Regions from separate parts of the Kocuria salina genome, predicted to be linked through region 3. Evidence: predicted binding sites of a transcription regulator. Region 3 holds the regulator's gene; each other region holds the start of a gene.

The links. The regulator LexA, encoded in region 3, represses DNA repair genes until DNA is damaged. The targets are predictions, from matches to a motif close to TCGAACANNTGTTCGA.
Positions count from the first base shown of each region.
Region 1: the regulator LexA is predicted to act here: its motif matches at 1,915-1,930, upstream of E7Z53_RS07000 (DNA polymerase III subunit alpha).
Region 2: the regulator LexA is predicted to act here: its motif matches at 1,894-1,909, upstream of E7Z53_RS07035 (DUF6504 family protein).
Region 4: the regulator LexA is predicted to act here: its motif matches at 2,114-2,129, upstream of E7Z53_RS17230 (LexA family protein).

Region 1 covers NZ_SSSF01000003.1:59,649-63,335, reverse strand. The annotation lists gene E7Z53_RS07010 (tartrate dehydrogenase) at 1-536, opposite strand, end outside; gene E7Z53_RS07005 (LysR family transcriptional regulator) at 703-1,659, opposite strand; gene E7Z53_RS07000 (DNA polymerase III subunit alpha) at 1,939-3,687, shown strand, end outside.
Region 2 covers NZ_SSSF01000003.1:66,040-69,726, reverse strand. The annotation lists gene E7Z53_RS07050 (SOS response-associated peptidase) at 1-624, shown strand, start outside; gene E7Z53_RS07045 (pyridoxamine 5'-phosphate oxidase family protein) at 639-1,040, shown strand; gene E7Z53_RS07040 (GNAT family N-acetyltransferase) at 1,165-1,668, opposite strand; gene E7Z53_RS07035 (DUF6504 family protein) at 1,970-2,293, shown strand; gene E7Z53_RS07030 (fumarylacetoacetate hydrolase family protein) at 2,373-3,212, shown strand; gene E7Z53_RS07025 (TIGR03885 family FMN-dependent LLM class oxidoreductase) at 3,343-3,687, shown strand, end outside.
Region 3 covers NZ_SSSF01000008.1:211,450-215,136, forward strand. The annotation lists gene E7Z53_RS15735 (ATP-dependent DNA helicase) at 1-1,477, shown strand, start outside; gene lexA (transcriptional repressor LexA) at 1,627-2,325, opposite strand; gene E7Z53_RS15745 (hypothetical protein) at 2,751-3,179, shown strand; gene E7Z53_RS15750 (histidinol-phosphate transaminase) at 3,270-3,687, shown strand, end outside.
Region 4 covers NZ_SSSF01000011.1:20,974-24,660, forward strand. The annotation lists gene E7Z53_RS17225 (Y-family DNA polymerase) at 378-1,637, opposite strand; gene E7Z53_RS17230 (LexA family protein) at 1,663-2,103, opposite strand; gene E7Z53_RS20895 (antitoxin VbhA family protein) at 2,743-2,997, opposite strand; gene E7Z53_RS17240 (hypothetical protein) at 3,658-3,687, opposite strand, start outside.

The sequences.
Region 1 (3,687 bases), on a different contig from region 3:
AAGGCGAAGCGGATGATGCGCTCGCAGCCCTTCTCCGTGAACAGGGAGGACTGGACGGCGACCTCGTTGCCGGGACCTCGGCCGGCGAGGTTGCGCCCGCCGAGCCCGGCGTACTCGCCCTCGCTGTTCTCCCGCACCACGACCCAGTCCAGTTCGGTGTCGTCGGCCTTGCGCAGCGGGGAGACCACGCCGGGGAGGAAGCGCACGGGGCGGATGTTGGCCCACTGGTCGAAGTTCTGGGTGATGTTCAGCCGCAGCCCCCACAGGGACACGTGGTCGGGGACGTTCTCCCACCCCACGGCGCCGAAGTAGATGGCGTCGAAGTCCTGGAGGGTCTCCAGCCCGTCGGCCGGCATCATCACCCCGTGCTGGGCGTAGTACGCACTGCCCCAGGGGAACTCGGTCCAGTCGAAGGAGAACGCCCCGTTCGACTGCTCGGCCACCGCGTCCAGGACCGTGCGGCCGGCGGCGACGACCTCCTGGCCCACGCCGTCGGCGGGGATCGAGGCGATCGTGAAGACCTGGTGCTCGGCCATGGGGTGCTCTCCTTCTCGGGTGCTCTGGTCGTGGTGTCCGCAGCGCAGTGCGGCACCGGGTTCCAGTAGAGCGCCCCGAGCACCGTGAGGTCCAAGACCGGAATCCCATCCCCCGGATAGGAATCCCCTATGACACGATCCGCGGCGCGTCCTGCGGCGCCGTCCCCTACGGCCGGCCCGCCCTCTCGGCCCGGTCCGGCGCCGTTCCCTCCGGTGCCCGGGAGCGGTCCGCGGCGTGCCGGGCCGCGTGCTCGGCGGCGACCGCCAGGAACGCGCGGGCGGCCGGGGTCAGGTGCGCCGGGCGGCTGAGCACGGCCACGTGCAGCACGGTGACCGGTTCGATCCGCAGCACCCGCAGCCCTGCGGCGCGCGCCAGCGGGGTCCAGGAGGAGGGCAGCACCGCGTGCCCGACCCCGGCCAGCACCAGCGGGAGGACCGAGGTGCGGTGGGCGACCTCGGCGGCGATCTCGACCGGCACCCCGCCGGCCAGGGCGTCGTCGACCAGCCGCCGCATCAGCGAGCCCTGCTGGGAGACGACCACCCGGTGCCCGGCCAGGTCCTCCCGGCGGATGGCGTGCCCGTCACCGAAGGTGTCCGCCTGCGGTGCCACGATGAGCACCAGGGGCTGCTGCTCCAGGTGCATCACCTCGACCTCGGCGGAGCGGAACGGGTGCTCCGAGCCCAGGATGCCGATCTCGGCGCGGCCGGTGCGCACCGCGTCGACCACCTCCTCGGGGGTGAAGGCCGCTTCCACGCTGACCGTCACGGCCGGGTGGGCTCCCGCGTAGGCGGCGATCATCGACGTGAGCGGTTCGACGCCGGGGGAGGGCATGGCGACCACGTCCAGGCGGCCGCTGCGCACCCCGCGCAGGTCGTCGACGGCGGACCGGGCGGCCTCCAGGTCCCGGACCACCACCCGGGCCGGGCCCACCAGCTCCTCGCCGGCCTCGCTGAGCACCACCCGCCGCCCGATCCGGTGGAACAGCGGCACCCCCAGTTCCCGCTCGAGGCCCTTGATCGTCTGGGACAGGGAGGGCTGGGCGATGAGCAGCTGCTCCGCGGCGCGGGTGAAGCCGCCGTGGTCCACCACGGCCAGGAAGTACGTGAGCTGCCGGACGTCCATCGTCGTCTCCTCCTGCGTCCGTGCGGCGGGGGTGCGGGCCCCTCGGTGCTGCCCGTGGGTGCAGGAAACAACATGCCACAGAAGTGCGGCATCCCCGTCCCGGAACGAGGGCGTCCCCGTGCGCGGCGCCCCTGCGGGCCGTGGGCGGATCGTGTCCCGCCCGGGCCCTGCGTCCTCCTGGGCCGGCGTGCGCCGCCACGGACGCCCAGGAGCCGGAGTTCCCGCGGCCCCGGTGGTTTGCAATTGACTTAAGATTCGAACACGTATTCGAATGGGGGCGTGAGCTTTCCGCACCTGCACGTCGCCACCGCCTTCAGCGCCCACTTCGGGGTCAGCCGGCCTGCCGTCCTGGCGGCCGCCGCCGCGGCGGACGGCGCGGACGCCCTCGCCTGCACCGACCGGGACGGGCTCTACGGCGCGATCAAGCACCTGGGCGCGTGCCGGGAGCACGGCATCGACCCGGTCCTGGGGGCCGACCTCGCCCTGCTGGACCCCGGCCGCGAGCGCGCCCTCGGCCGCGTGGTGGTCCTGGCGGCCGGCGGCACCGCCGGTGCGGGCTACGCCGCCCTGTGCCGGCTCGTCTCCACCGCCCACGCCGCAGCGGGCCCGCCCGGGGTGACCGCCGCCGAGATCGCGGCCGCCGCACACTCGCCCCGGCACGGGGAGCCGGTCCTGACCGTCCTGCTCGGGCCCGCCTCCGACGTCGGGCAGGAGCTCGCGGCCCGTCGCTACCGCACCGGGCGCGCCGCCCTGGCCCGGTGGCGGACCCTGCTCCCCGCACCGGCGCTCGCCGTGGAGGTGGTCTCGCACCTCGCCGCCCCCGGCACGGCGTGCAGCACCTCCCACGCGGCCCGGATGCTGCGCGCCGCCCTCGAGGCGGGGCTGACCCCCGTGCTGACCAACGCGGTGCGCTACGCCACCCCCGCCGAGGCCGCCACCGCCGACGTCCTCGACGCCGCCCGCGCCCTCACCCCGCTCGAGACCCTCGGGGCGCGCGCCGGCCACGCACCCGGCGGCAGGGCCGCCGGGCGGACCGGGACGTCCCGGCGGACGACGGCGCCGGAGCCGCTGCAGCCCAACGGCCAGGGCTGGCTCAAGTCCGCCCGGCAGATGCGCGCGCTCGCCGCGGAGATCGCCCGGGCCGCGGACCTCGGCGCGGCCGGGGCCGCGGCCCTGCTGGCGGGCACCCAGCGGGTGGCCGACCGGTGCCGGCTGGACCCGGTCGCCGACTGCGGCTGGGGGCGGCCGGTGGTGCCCGAGGCCTCCGTGCTGGGCCTGGACCGGCCGGCGCCCGCAGAGCTGCGGGCCCGGTGCGAGACGGGGCTGGGCCGCCGCTACCCGGGCCGCCGCATGACACGGGCCGTGCGGGACCGGCTGGAGCAGGAGCTGGGGGTGATCGAGGACCTCGGCTTCGCCTCCTACTTCCTCACCGTGGCCGAGGTCTCGGCGATGATCGGGCAGATGGGGGTCCGCCACGCCGCCCGCGGCTCGGGGGTGTCCTCGCTCGTCAACTATCTGCTCGACGTCTCCCAGGTGGACCCGCTCGAGCACGAGCTGCTCTTCGAGCGCTTCCTCTCCAACGACCGCTCGACCCTCCCGGACATCGACATCGATGTCGAGTCGGCCGAGCGCCACCGCGTCTACCGGCGGATCTTCGAGCGCTTCGGCCCCGAACGGGTGAGCCTCATGAGCATGCAGAACGCCTACCGGGCCCGCGGTGCCGTCCGGGACGCCGGGCTGGCGCTCGGCATCGACCCCGAGACCGTGGACGGCGCGGCCAAGCAGCTGTGGCACCTGCCGGCCTCGGCGCTGCGGGAGACCATCGCCCGCCAGCCGGAGCTGCGGGACTTCGCCGAGCAGGTGGCCCAGGAGAAGCAGCTCGACCTCCTCGTGGACCTCACCGAGCGCCTGGACCGGCTGCCCCGGCACATCTCCATGCACCCGTGCGGGGTGATCCTGGGGGACCTGAGCCTCCTGGACCGCACCCCGGTGCAGTCCAGTGGGACGGGGATGCCCATGAGCCAGTTC
Region 2 (3,687 bases), on a different contig from region 3:
GCCCGCTGGGGACTGGTCCCGGGCTGGGCCAAGGACCCGGCGGTCGGGTCGAAGATGTTCAACGCCCGCTCGGAGACCGTCCTCGAGAAGCCGTCCTTCCGCAAGGCGGTCCGGGCCCGCCGGTGCGCGGTCCCGGCCAACGGCTACTACGAGTGGAAGAAGGAGCCCGGCGCCGGGAAGGGCGGGCGCAAGCAGCCCTACTACGTCCACCCGGCCGATCCGGAGGAGACTATCTGGTTCGCCGGGATCTACGAGTGGTGGCGGGTGCCCGAGGGCACGGAGCTGCACTCCGCGGCCCTGCAGCCGGGCAGGGACGGCGGCGGGAGCACCTGGTTGCTGTCCTGCTCCATCCTCACCACCGACTCCCCGGAGCCCTCCGACGAGCACCCCGTGCTCACGGAGCTGCACGGTCTGCACGACCGGATGCCGATCCCGCTGGCGCCCGAGCACGTGGGGGACTGGCTGCGCCCCGGGGAGGACGACGCCCCGCAGCTCGTGGACCTGGTCCGGGCCGAGGCGCACCGGACGGCCGCCCGCTGGGTGCTCGACCCGGTGGGCCCGGCGGTCGGCAACGTGCGCAACAACTCGCCGGAGCTCGTCGAGCCGCAGCGGAGCCTGTTCTGAGCCCCCGGGAGCCCGTGGACCGGGTCACCGCCTTCGTCCGCGCCCACGGCGGCGGGGTCGTGGCGACCAACAGCGGCGCCGGCTGCCCCGAGTCCGCGTGGATCAACCTCGCGGCCCTCGGGGACGGGCGGCTGGTCTTCGGCACGAACGAGCGCAGCCGCAAGTACGCCAACCTCCTCGCCGATCCCCGGGTCTCCCTCGTGGTGGTCTCCGGGACGGGCCAGGAGTTCCAGCTCGAGGGCGAGGCCGCCGTGCTGGAGGGCTCCGCCGCGCAGGACGCCGGCGAGGTGCTGGAGTCCCGGCACCCGGGGGCCACGGACAAGGACAGCACCCGGCTCGTGGCGGTGCGCCCCCGCTGGGCGCGGTTCGTCGACATCGCCGCCGATCCCCCCGTCCGGGAGGAGTTCTCGCTCTGAGCCGGTCACAGAAGAGGCCCGGGACCCGCATCGCGGGTCCCGGGCCTCTTCCACGGCCTGGTGCCGGGCCCTGTTCGTGCCGGCGTCCCCTCCGGCGTCCCCCGGTCCGGAGCGCCCGCCGGGCTCAGACGTCGTCCGTCTCGGGGACCCACCGGTTGAAGTCGAGCGTCAGGTAGAGCGCGAGCGCCGCCGCGTTGTCCTCGGCGATCCGCAGGCTGACCTGGTCGTAGCCGTTGTCGTAGAGGGTGCCCATGGCGCAGCGCACCAGCTGCTCGGCCAGGCCCTGGCGGCGGCGGGAGGCCGCCGTGAACAGCTCGAAGATGTAGGGGACGTCAGGGAGGTCGTCGCCGACCCGCCGGGACAGCACGAGCGCGGCGGCAACCACGGTCCCGTCGTCGTCGACCACCACCGGCGAGGCCTCGGGCAGGAAGGGCCCGTACTCCCCGTCGAAGACTCCCCGGATCACCTGGCGGGCCTCCTCCAGACTGGAGACCCCGCCCTGCTCGTAGGAGGAGTAGTAGAGCTGGGCGAGGCTCTCGGCGTCCTCCGGGCCGGACGGACGCAGATTCACCGCGGGCTTCTTGGTGTTCGCCGCGGTGTGGGCGATCAGCGTGATGGTTCCGGTCATGGAAGGCCTCCGTGAGGTCGACGCCGGCTGCTCCGGCGGGGCGGACGAGGGACAGGGGACGTCCGGGAGGGCCGCGCAGGGCAGGCCCTCCGTGCATTCAGCGTATCCATTTCGCTGGGCTTGTCCATGCTTCGCCGTCCTCGATCGCAAAAGTGAACGGCCAGGTCGGAGCGGGGACTTCACGGGAACACCTGTTCCTTTTCCGCGCTCTTCCGGGTTAGCGTGTCGTACAGGTGTTCTAGCTTCCAGGGAACAGGGCGCACCGGGGACGGGCGCCGGGCCGAGGGAGAGAGGAGCCGTCGTGGGTTTCCTGACGGAGAGCGTCGACGTGGACTGCGACACGGACGGGGTGCCGGTGGGCGTGCGCTGGCGCGGGCGGGACTACCTGGTGGCCCAGGGGCCCGTGCGCTGGTACGAGCGCCGCGCCTGGTGGTCCGAGGACGCGCGGCTGCCCAAGGACCGGGGGATCGGTGCGGTGGACCAGCAGATGTGGCGGGTCCAGGTGCAGCTGAACACCCGCTCCGAGCTGCTGACCCTCGAGCTCGTCCACACCCTCGACACAGGGCGCTGGCGACTGCTCGCCGCCACGAGCGCCTCGGGGATCCGCGTGGTGCGCTGCGCGTAGGCCGCCGCGGTGCACCCTCCCGCCGGAGGTGCATAGGATCGTCGGTGGAGACCGCACCGCAGAACGTGAGGGAGCACCCGTGAGACTCGGCACCGTGCGACGAGACGGCACCACCCAGGCCTTCCGGCAGGAGGACGGGCGGACCGTCTACCTCCCCGTCCCCGACGTCGGGGCCCTCCTCGCCGGGGGCGACCTGCGGCTGCCGGGGGAGTCGGGCCCCGCGCCGGCCCCGGAGGACCTGGCGACGCCCGTCCTGCGCCCGGGCAAGATCCTGTGCGCCGGGCTGAACTTCTACGACCACGCGGAGGAGGTCGGTCAGGAGATCCCGGAGCACCCCACGATCTTCGCGAAGTACGCCACCGCGCTCATCGGCCCCACCGACCCCATCGCCATGCCGGAGGAGTCCGAGAAGATCGACTGGGAGGCCGAGCTCACCGTGGTGATCGGCTCGCCCCTGCGCCACGCCACGCCGGACCAGGCGCGGGCCGCGATCGCCGGGTACACCATCATGAACGACATCTCGGTGCGGGACTGGCAGGGCCGGACCTCCGAGTGGTTCCAGGGCAAGAACTTCGACCGCACCACCCCGGTGGGCCCCGTGGTGGTGACCCCCGACGAGATCGACCCCGAGGCGGGACTGGCGATCCGCTGCACCGTGGACGGCGTGCGGCACCAGGACTCCGGCACCGACCGGATGATCTTCTCCGCCGTGGAGCTGGTCGAGTACCTCAGCCGGTTCCTGACCCTCGAGCCCGGGGACCTCGTTGCCTGCGGCACTCCCGCCGGCGTGGGCCTGGCCCAGAAGCCCCGCCGGATCTGGTTGCGGGACGGCCAGGAGGTCGTCACCGAGATCGAGGGCATCGGCGAGCTGCGCAACGTCTGCACCCCCGCCGAGGACCTCCGGGCGGCGGCCGGCTGACCCGGCACCCGTCCCCACCCGGTCCCGTCCTCCCTCTCCTGCTGTCCAGATCCCCGTGACCTGATCCCCGTGACCTGATCCCCGTGACCTAATCCCACTGTCCTGTTCCCGCCTTCGACCGGAGGACCCCATGGCGACGATCGGCTTCCACGCCTCCCACGAGCAGATCCCTCCCGAGCAGCTGCTGCGCGACGTCGAGCACGCCCAGCAGGCCGGCTTCGGCGCCGCCATGTGCTCGGACCACCTCGAGCCGTGGTCGCCGCACCAGGGCCACTCCGGGTTCGCCCTGTCCTGGCTGGGCGCCGCCCTGGCCACCACGGACCTGCCCTTCGGGTTCGTGCACGCCCCGGGCCGGCGCTACCACCCCGTGGTCACCGCCCAGGCCACGGCCACCCTCGCCCGCATGTTCCCCGGTCGGATCTGGACCGCCCTGGGCAGCGGGCAGAAGCTCAACGAGCGGGCCGTCACCCCGGAC
Region 3 (3,687 bases):
GCTCCCCGGGGTCAGCGACCGCGCCTGGCGCCAGGTGTCGGTCACGGCGAAGGAGTGCCTGGGCCGCAGCTGTCCCCTGGTCGAGGACTGCTTCGCGGAGCTCGCCAAGCAGCGGGCCGGTGAGGCCGACATCGTCATCACCAACCACGCCCTGCTCGCGATCAACGCGTTCGAGGGCATCACGGTGCTGCCCGAGCACGACGTCGTGGTCATCGACGAGGCCCACGAGCTCCAGGACCGGGTGACGGGCGCCGTCACCGGACAGCTCTCCGCGGCGATGGTCCGCTCGGCCGCCGCGTCCGCGCGCAAGCACACCTCCGCGAGCCCCGACTCGCTCACCGCCGGGGCCGCCAACCTCGAGGCCGCCCTGATGGGCGCTCCCGCCGAGCTGCTGCACCGCGGCCTCGGGGACGCCCAGGCGGCGGCCGTGGCCCAGATCCGGGACGCCGCCCGCACCGTGATGACCGAGTCCAAGGCCGGTCCCGGGGAGAAGGACGGGGACGCCGGCCGGCAGATGGCCCGCTCCCGGGTGAGCGACGTCCTCGACCTGGCCGAGCGGATCCTCGCCGCCGAGGAGCACCGCGAGGTGCTGTGGATCTCGCGCCAGGGCGGCTGGGAGCCGGGCCGCGGCTACGTGCCCGCGGAGGACACCGACCCGGCGACCCTGCACGTGGCCCCGCTCAGCGTGGCCGGCACCCTGCGGGAGGGGCTCTTCGACGGGCGCACCGTGGTCCTCACCTCCGCCACCCTGTCCGTCGGCTCGTCCTTCGACTCCGCCGCCGGCGCCCTCGGCCTGCGGGGCGAGGGCGCCCCGCGCTGGGAGGGCGTGGACGTCGGCAGCCCGTTCGACTACCCGAAGCAGGGCATCCTCTACCTCGCCAAGCACCTGGAGAAGCCCGGCCGCCGGCTCACGGAGGCCCAGCTGGACGAGATGCTGGCCCTGCTGGAGGCCTCCAGGGGCGGGGCCCTCGGGCTCTTCTCCTCCCGCCGGGCGGCGGAGGAGGCGGCCGAGGCGCTGCGCGGGCGCACCGACCTGCCGATCCTGTGCCAGGGGGAGTCCTCGCTCGCGGGACTCGTCCAGGAGTTCACCGACGACCCGGCCACGAGCCTGTTCGGCACGATGAGCCTGTGGCAGGGCGTCGACGTCCCGGGGGCCTCGTGCCGGCTCGTGATGATCGACCGGATCCCCTTCCCGCGCCCGGACGACCCGCTGGCGAGCGCCCGCAGCCGCGCCGCGGAACGGGCCGGCGGCAACGGGTTCATGTCCGTGTCCGCGACGCACGCGGCCGTGCGGCTCGCCCAGGGGGCCGGGCGGCTCATCCGCGCGGGCGGGGACCGGGGCGTCGTGGCGATCCTGGACTCCCGGATCGCGACCGCCCGCTACGGCGGCTTCCTCCGCGGGTCCCTGCCGCCGCTGTGGACCACCACGGACCGCCAGGTGGTGCTCGGCGCCCTGCAGCGGCTCTCCGTGGGCTGAGCACGTCCGGGCTGCCGCCCGGGGTCTCCACGGACCGCGCCGGGCCCGCACGGGGTGCGGACAGCAGGGTGTCCGGACGGCGGCCGGCCCGGACGGCAACGGGCCCCCCACCGGCGGCGGAGGGCCCGGGTGCCGGGGCGTGCGGCGGCTCAGAGGCTGCGCAGCACCGAGACGACCTTGCCCATCACGGTGGCGTGGTCGCCGAGGATCGGCTCGTAGCGCGTGTTCTGCGGCAGCAGCCAGGTGTGGCCGTCCCGCTGGCGGAAGGTCTTGACCGTCGCCTCGTCGTCGAGCAGGGCGGCCACGACGTCCCCGTTGTCGGCGGCGCTCTGCCGGCGCACCACCACCCAGTCGCCGTCGCAGATCGCGGCGTCGATCATCGAGTCGCCCTTGACGCGCAGCATGAACAGCTCGCCGTGCCCGACCAGCTGGCGGGGCAGCGCGAGGACGTCCTCCACGGACTGCTCGGCCGTGATCGGCCCGCCGGCGGCGATGTGGCCCACCAGGGGGACCATCGTCACGTCCGCCGAGGTGGACAGCTCGGCCACGGCGTTCTCGGCGGCGGGACGAGCGGTCCGGCCCGCCGGTGGCGCCGGGGCCTCCTGCGACGGCTCGGCGGACTCCGCCCCGGCGGTCCCGCGCAGCTGCAGGGGAGTGAGCACCTCCATGGCCCGCGGGCGCTTGGGGTCGCGGCGCAGATAGCCCAGCTTCTCGAGCTGGGCGAGCTGGTGGGTGACGCTGGAGAGCGAGGCCAGGCCCACGAGGTCCCCGATCTCCCGCATGGACGGCGGATAGCCGTGCTCGGCGATGGAGCGCTGGATGGCCTCGAGGATGGTGCGCTGGCGCACGGTGAGCCCGCGGCTGCGCGAGCGTGCCCCGGGGCGGGCGCCCTGGGCGCGGGGCTCCTCGGGGGTGGGGGGCTGGGCCATGGGAGCGTCGTCCTTTCCCGTCCGGCTGCAGGTGCCGCAGCCGGTCTGCGCGGTCCCGGTTCCGATGTCGGACCCGGGTGGTTCGATGGGTCCCGGTCGGCAGGCGCAGGGGATCCGCAGCGCGCGCCGGCCGGGGGCCCGGACCTGTCCTCAGCCTAGGCGACACGCCGTGTGTGTTCAAACATATGTACGACCCGCTGTCGACAGCATTCGCAGACACGTGCTAGACATGGGTCATCGGTATTCGAAAGTATGTTCGATCGAATGGAGGCCCGCGAGGGTCGTCGACCGGACCGGTGTTCGAGATCGCCCGCTCCGTGCGGGAACGTCAAGGAGTTCATGTCATGAGTGCCAGTGCCACCCTCACCGCCGTCGTCGCCCGCCGCCGCGAGTCCGCAGGATCCGCCCGGGGGCTCGGCCGTGCGCTCCGGCGGGCCCGTCCCGCCCGCTCCGCGTCCCGCACCCCGCTGACCCTGACCCGCCGCGGCCGCCTGGTGTTCCTGGGGCTGCCCGTCCTGGCCGGCTCCGCCGCCCTGGTGGTGCTCGCCGTGATCTTCCTCGTCCCCTCGACGGCCACGGCCACGAGCGCACCCGTCCCGGGCTCCGGGACCGAGCAGACCACCGTGTTCCCCGGGCAGAGCCTGTGGGAGCTCGCCGTGGCGGCCGATCCGGACCGGGACCCGCGGGAGGTCATGGACGAGATCGTGGAGCTCAACGACCTGGACAGCTCCGTGCTCGTGGCCGGCCAGCTCCTCGAGGTCCCGGCCGCCTGAGCCGCCCGCCCGATCAGCACGCCCCGCTCTGTACACCCCGATCTGTACGCCCCGATCTGTACGCCCCGGGCGGAGCACTAAACTGTCCGGGTGACGCAGAACCTGGACCGACTCAACGCCCTCCCGCTCCGCGACGACCTGCGCGGCAAGACGCCGTACGGCGCCCCGCAGCTCGACGTCGCCGTGGCGCTCAACACCAACGAGAACACTCATCCGGTCCCGGCGGACGTGCACGCGGCGATCGTCCGGGAGGTCACCGAGGCGGCCTGGACCCTCAACCGGTACCCGGACCGCGAGTTCACCGCCCTGCGCGAGGAGCTCGCCGCGTACCTCGGCCACGGGCTCGGGCCCGGGAACCTGTGGGCGGCCAACGGGTCCAACGAGATCCTGCAGCAGATCCTGCAGGCCTTCGGCGGCCCGGGCCGCACCCTGCTCAGCTTCGTCCCCACCTACTCGATGTACCCGCTGCTGGCCTCCGGCACGCACACCGGCTTCGTCGCCGGGGAGC
Region 4 (3,687 bases), on a different contig from region 3:
TCCGCTGCCCACAGAGCCACTGAGTCGTCGGCGCTCAGGGTGCTGGGCGGAGCCCCAAGGCTTCCGTCTTCCCTGGACGTCTTCACCCCCTCGAACCATCTAATCGGAAGATTTACCTCCATTTATTCCAAAAAGTCCTTTTACCCACCAGGGTTGTGTGTCACCTCGACCGCAAGCATGGTGCTGGTAGTGATCGCGGTCCAGTCCGGGCTCGGAGGTTCCCGCGGCTTCCCTTGGGCAATCATTTTGGAGGCCCGCCAGGGCCGAAGAAATGTGCGGCAGCCATCGTCTGCCGACCCAGCCCCAAGGAGGACTGTCGCCTTGATCGGCTGGGGGAGTAGGTCAGTCCTAGTGCGGCTCAGCGAAGAAGCATGTGTCTAGGAGACGGTGCGAAGTTCGTCCCAGTCGGTGGTGTAGCGAGGAGAGAGGTCTGCTTGGCGATTGCCCCAGGGGGCGGGGGAGTGGCCGCCGAATCGGCCCAGGGCGAGGGTGCCGGTGCCGAAACGACGGTTCACGGCGTCGATGAGCTCCCCGATCGGGGCAGGCTGATCGAGTACCCCCGGCAGAACAGGCACGGCCCCCTCGGGTGCCAAATCCATGCAGAGAATGCCGGCGCGCATGTACTGCATCCCATGCACCAGCTTGGGCACCAGGGCCGCCCGGGCGGCGGCCACCAGGGGCGTGGGTTCATTGGTAGGCACAGCCAGCCGCACGTGCGCGGAGACATTGTGGGCTGGCCCGGGCCGATGCGGGGAGGTGCTGGCGAAGACGGTGAAGCGTCCGGCAACCTCGCCTTCTTTGCGCAGCCGGCGGGAGGCACGTTGGGCGAACTCGGCCACCGCGGCCCCGACGATCTCCGGGTCATGAATCGGGTCCGGGAAGGACCGGGAGACCAGGATCTGCTGCTTGGTCGCCACCTCGTCCTCCACGGGGATCGCGGGGAAGCCGTTGAGCTCGAGCACTGTGCGCATCTGCACCACGGAGAACTTATGCCGGATAGCCACCGGATCCGCATCACGCAGCTGCGCGATGGTCTCGATGCCCATTGCCTCCAGGCGTTTCGCCAGCCGCCCGGCGATCCCCCAGACCTCGGTGACCGGCAGGGCGGCCATGAGTCGGTCCCAGTACCCGTCCGGGGCCTGGTCCCAGTGGACGACTCCACCGGTGGCGGGCAGCTTCTTCGCGGCCTCGGTGGCGATCTTCGCCCGTGTCTTCGAACTGGCGATCCCGATGCTCACCGGTAGGCCGACGTTGCGGGCCACGGTGGCCTGCAGCCGGCGGGCCCACCGCACCTGCTCGGCCGGAGTGCCGTGCGGGGGGAGGAGGAAGCACTCGTCGATGGAGTACACCTCCTGACCCATCGCGTGGCGGGCCAGCAGCAGCATCACCCGCTCGGACAGGTCGGCGTAGAGCTGATAGTTGGAGGAGCGTTTGATCAGCCCCCACCGTTTCGCGTCGGCGCGCAGCTGGAACCAGGGGTCGCCCATCTTGATCCCCAGGGCTTTGGCTTCGGGGGAGCGGGCGACGACGCAGCCGTCGTTGTTGGAAAGCACCACCAGCGGTTTGCCGGCCAGGGAGGGCTCGAACAGTGCCTCGCTGGAGGCATAGAAGTTGTTGACGTCCACCAGGGCAATCACGGGTCATCACCTTGTTTGGGCCCGGCTAGTGCAGTTTCCGGGAGTGGACGTGGTGGATTGAGTAGGTCACCACACCCCATACCTGGAGCTGGGTCATCGAGGGAATCGTGATGTCGGGATAGGCGGGATTCTCCGCGTGGAGGACCACGCCGTGGTCGTGGACGTGCAGGCGTTTGACGGTGAACTCGTCGTCGTAGACGGCGATCACTACATCGCCGTGTTTGGGGGTGATGGATCGGTCCACGAGGATTTCATCCCCGTGGTAGATCCCGGCTCCTTCCATGGAGTCTCCGGTGACCCGGAAGGCGTAGGTGGAGGTGACGTCTCTGATCAGGACCTCGTTGAGGTCGATCCGGCCGTCGTCGAAGCTGTCCTGGGCAGGGGAGGGGAAGCCAGCCGGGACTCGGACCAGGACCGCAGAGACCAGCACGGGGCGGTCAATGGTGAGCGGAACTGGATGTCTCATGCCGCCAGGATAGAACACACATTCTAAAGATCAGCCCACAAACACAATAGACCCGTACACATATACGGTTTGGCTAGTGCTGATGCTGGGGATTCTTCCCCGTCGACCGGACACGCCAAGGGGCCCGGCTACGGAGCCGAGACGGCACCGGCGGCTTGGTTCTGGCCGGCGGCGATCTGGGCGGCCCAGCGTTGCCGGAACGGCCGGCGGGGGCCAGGCACGGGAGAGGACGCCGGGGCGGTGTGGGCGGTCGCGCAGTGGGGGGTGCCGGCAACCAGAGTGATCTGCGATGCCGCAGGTGGGGCCCCGCCATGGGATTCAGCGGGGCCCCGTGCGTCCATGAAGCGGCCAAGCCTGGACGCACATCGATGAGGGCACCTGCCTGCCGGTGGATTGTCTTTCACGTCCAGCAGGTTCCAGGCGGCGCATCGACGTAGCCAGGGTAGGAGCCGGAACTGGGTCTTACCTAGACACAGCACCGCAGCAGACAACCACCTACTCCTCTCACGGCGGGCAGTTCCGCCTAGTTGGTGGTGTCGCTGGGGGAGGTCCTCAGGGCAAACCTCAATGAATACTGCGCCCCGAACGGCAACGCTTCCTAGAGGGCCAGATGTCCACTGTTGCTCTCGGGGTGGAGGATTACGGTTGTCCGCGGCGTTCTTGGGAGCGTCGGGTGAGCTCGTCGAGGTCGATGTCACCGGCTACGTAGCGGTCGGTGTCGGCCATGGCCGCCGGGGTGGGGGCGAGGTCTTCCAGCACCGCATGGTGCCAGCTCATCTCTGCGGCCAGCACGTGCTGGAGCTGTTCGCGGGCATCGGTGGCTTCGGACTTCGGTTTGCTGAGGAGGGTGTCCACCGAGGGGCCGACCATTGCGCCTAGCGCTGCCGTGGTCACGGCCACACCTATGACCAGGACCCCCAGCGCCCCCAAGGCATGGGCGGTCCCTTGCCGTACGTGGAATGCACGACTCTTCCGCTTTTGTCGTTGTCGCATCAGCAAAAGGGTACGGGAGTGCGTTTCCCGGATCGAAACGCGGTGCATCCCTTGAGGGCCTTCCGAGGCGCCGTGGTCACGGGAGTAGACGCCCGTCAGCACGGGGAGGACACTGGGCCTCGGTGAAAGGCATCTCACCCGAAAGGCCGGGGATCATCCCCGGTCTTTCGTCTGCCATGGGGACCGATGCTGTGGTCCCGGTGGACTCCTTTACCGGGTGCCTGGCTTAAAAGGGGGCGGGCCCTGCCTAGTCGAGGGGGCGGCAGGGCCCGTCCGATGCCCGCACGGGGGAGGTGGCGGAACATCGTCGATCAGCATCTACTCCTGTGGCACGCAGGAATACGTCCATCTGCGGCAGGAGTACTGGCCGTTGCTGATCGATGTCCCCAGGGTAGGACACGTGTGCGTTCGTGTACGTGGTGCGGTGGAAGGTGAAGCCGCGTGTCGGCCGGCACTGGGTCGGGCAGGGAACCGCCGGGGAGCACTCCGGCGGGTCCCTGGTAGGCAGGTGCGGCCATGGGGGGGGGGGAGGGGGGCAGTTCTCCTGTGCTGGGGGCGGGATCAAGCTAGCGGTGCGGCGGCGCGGCCGGC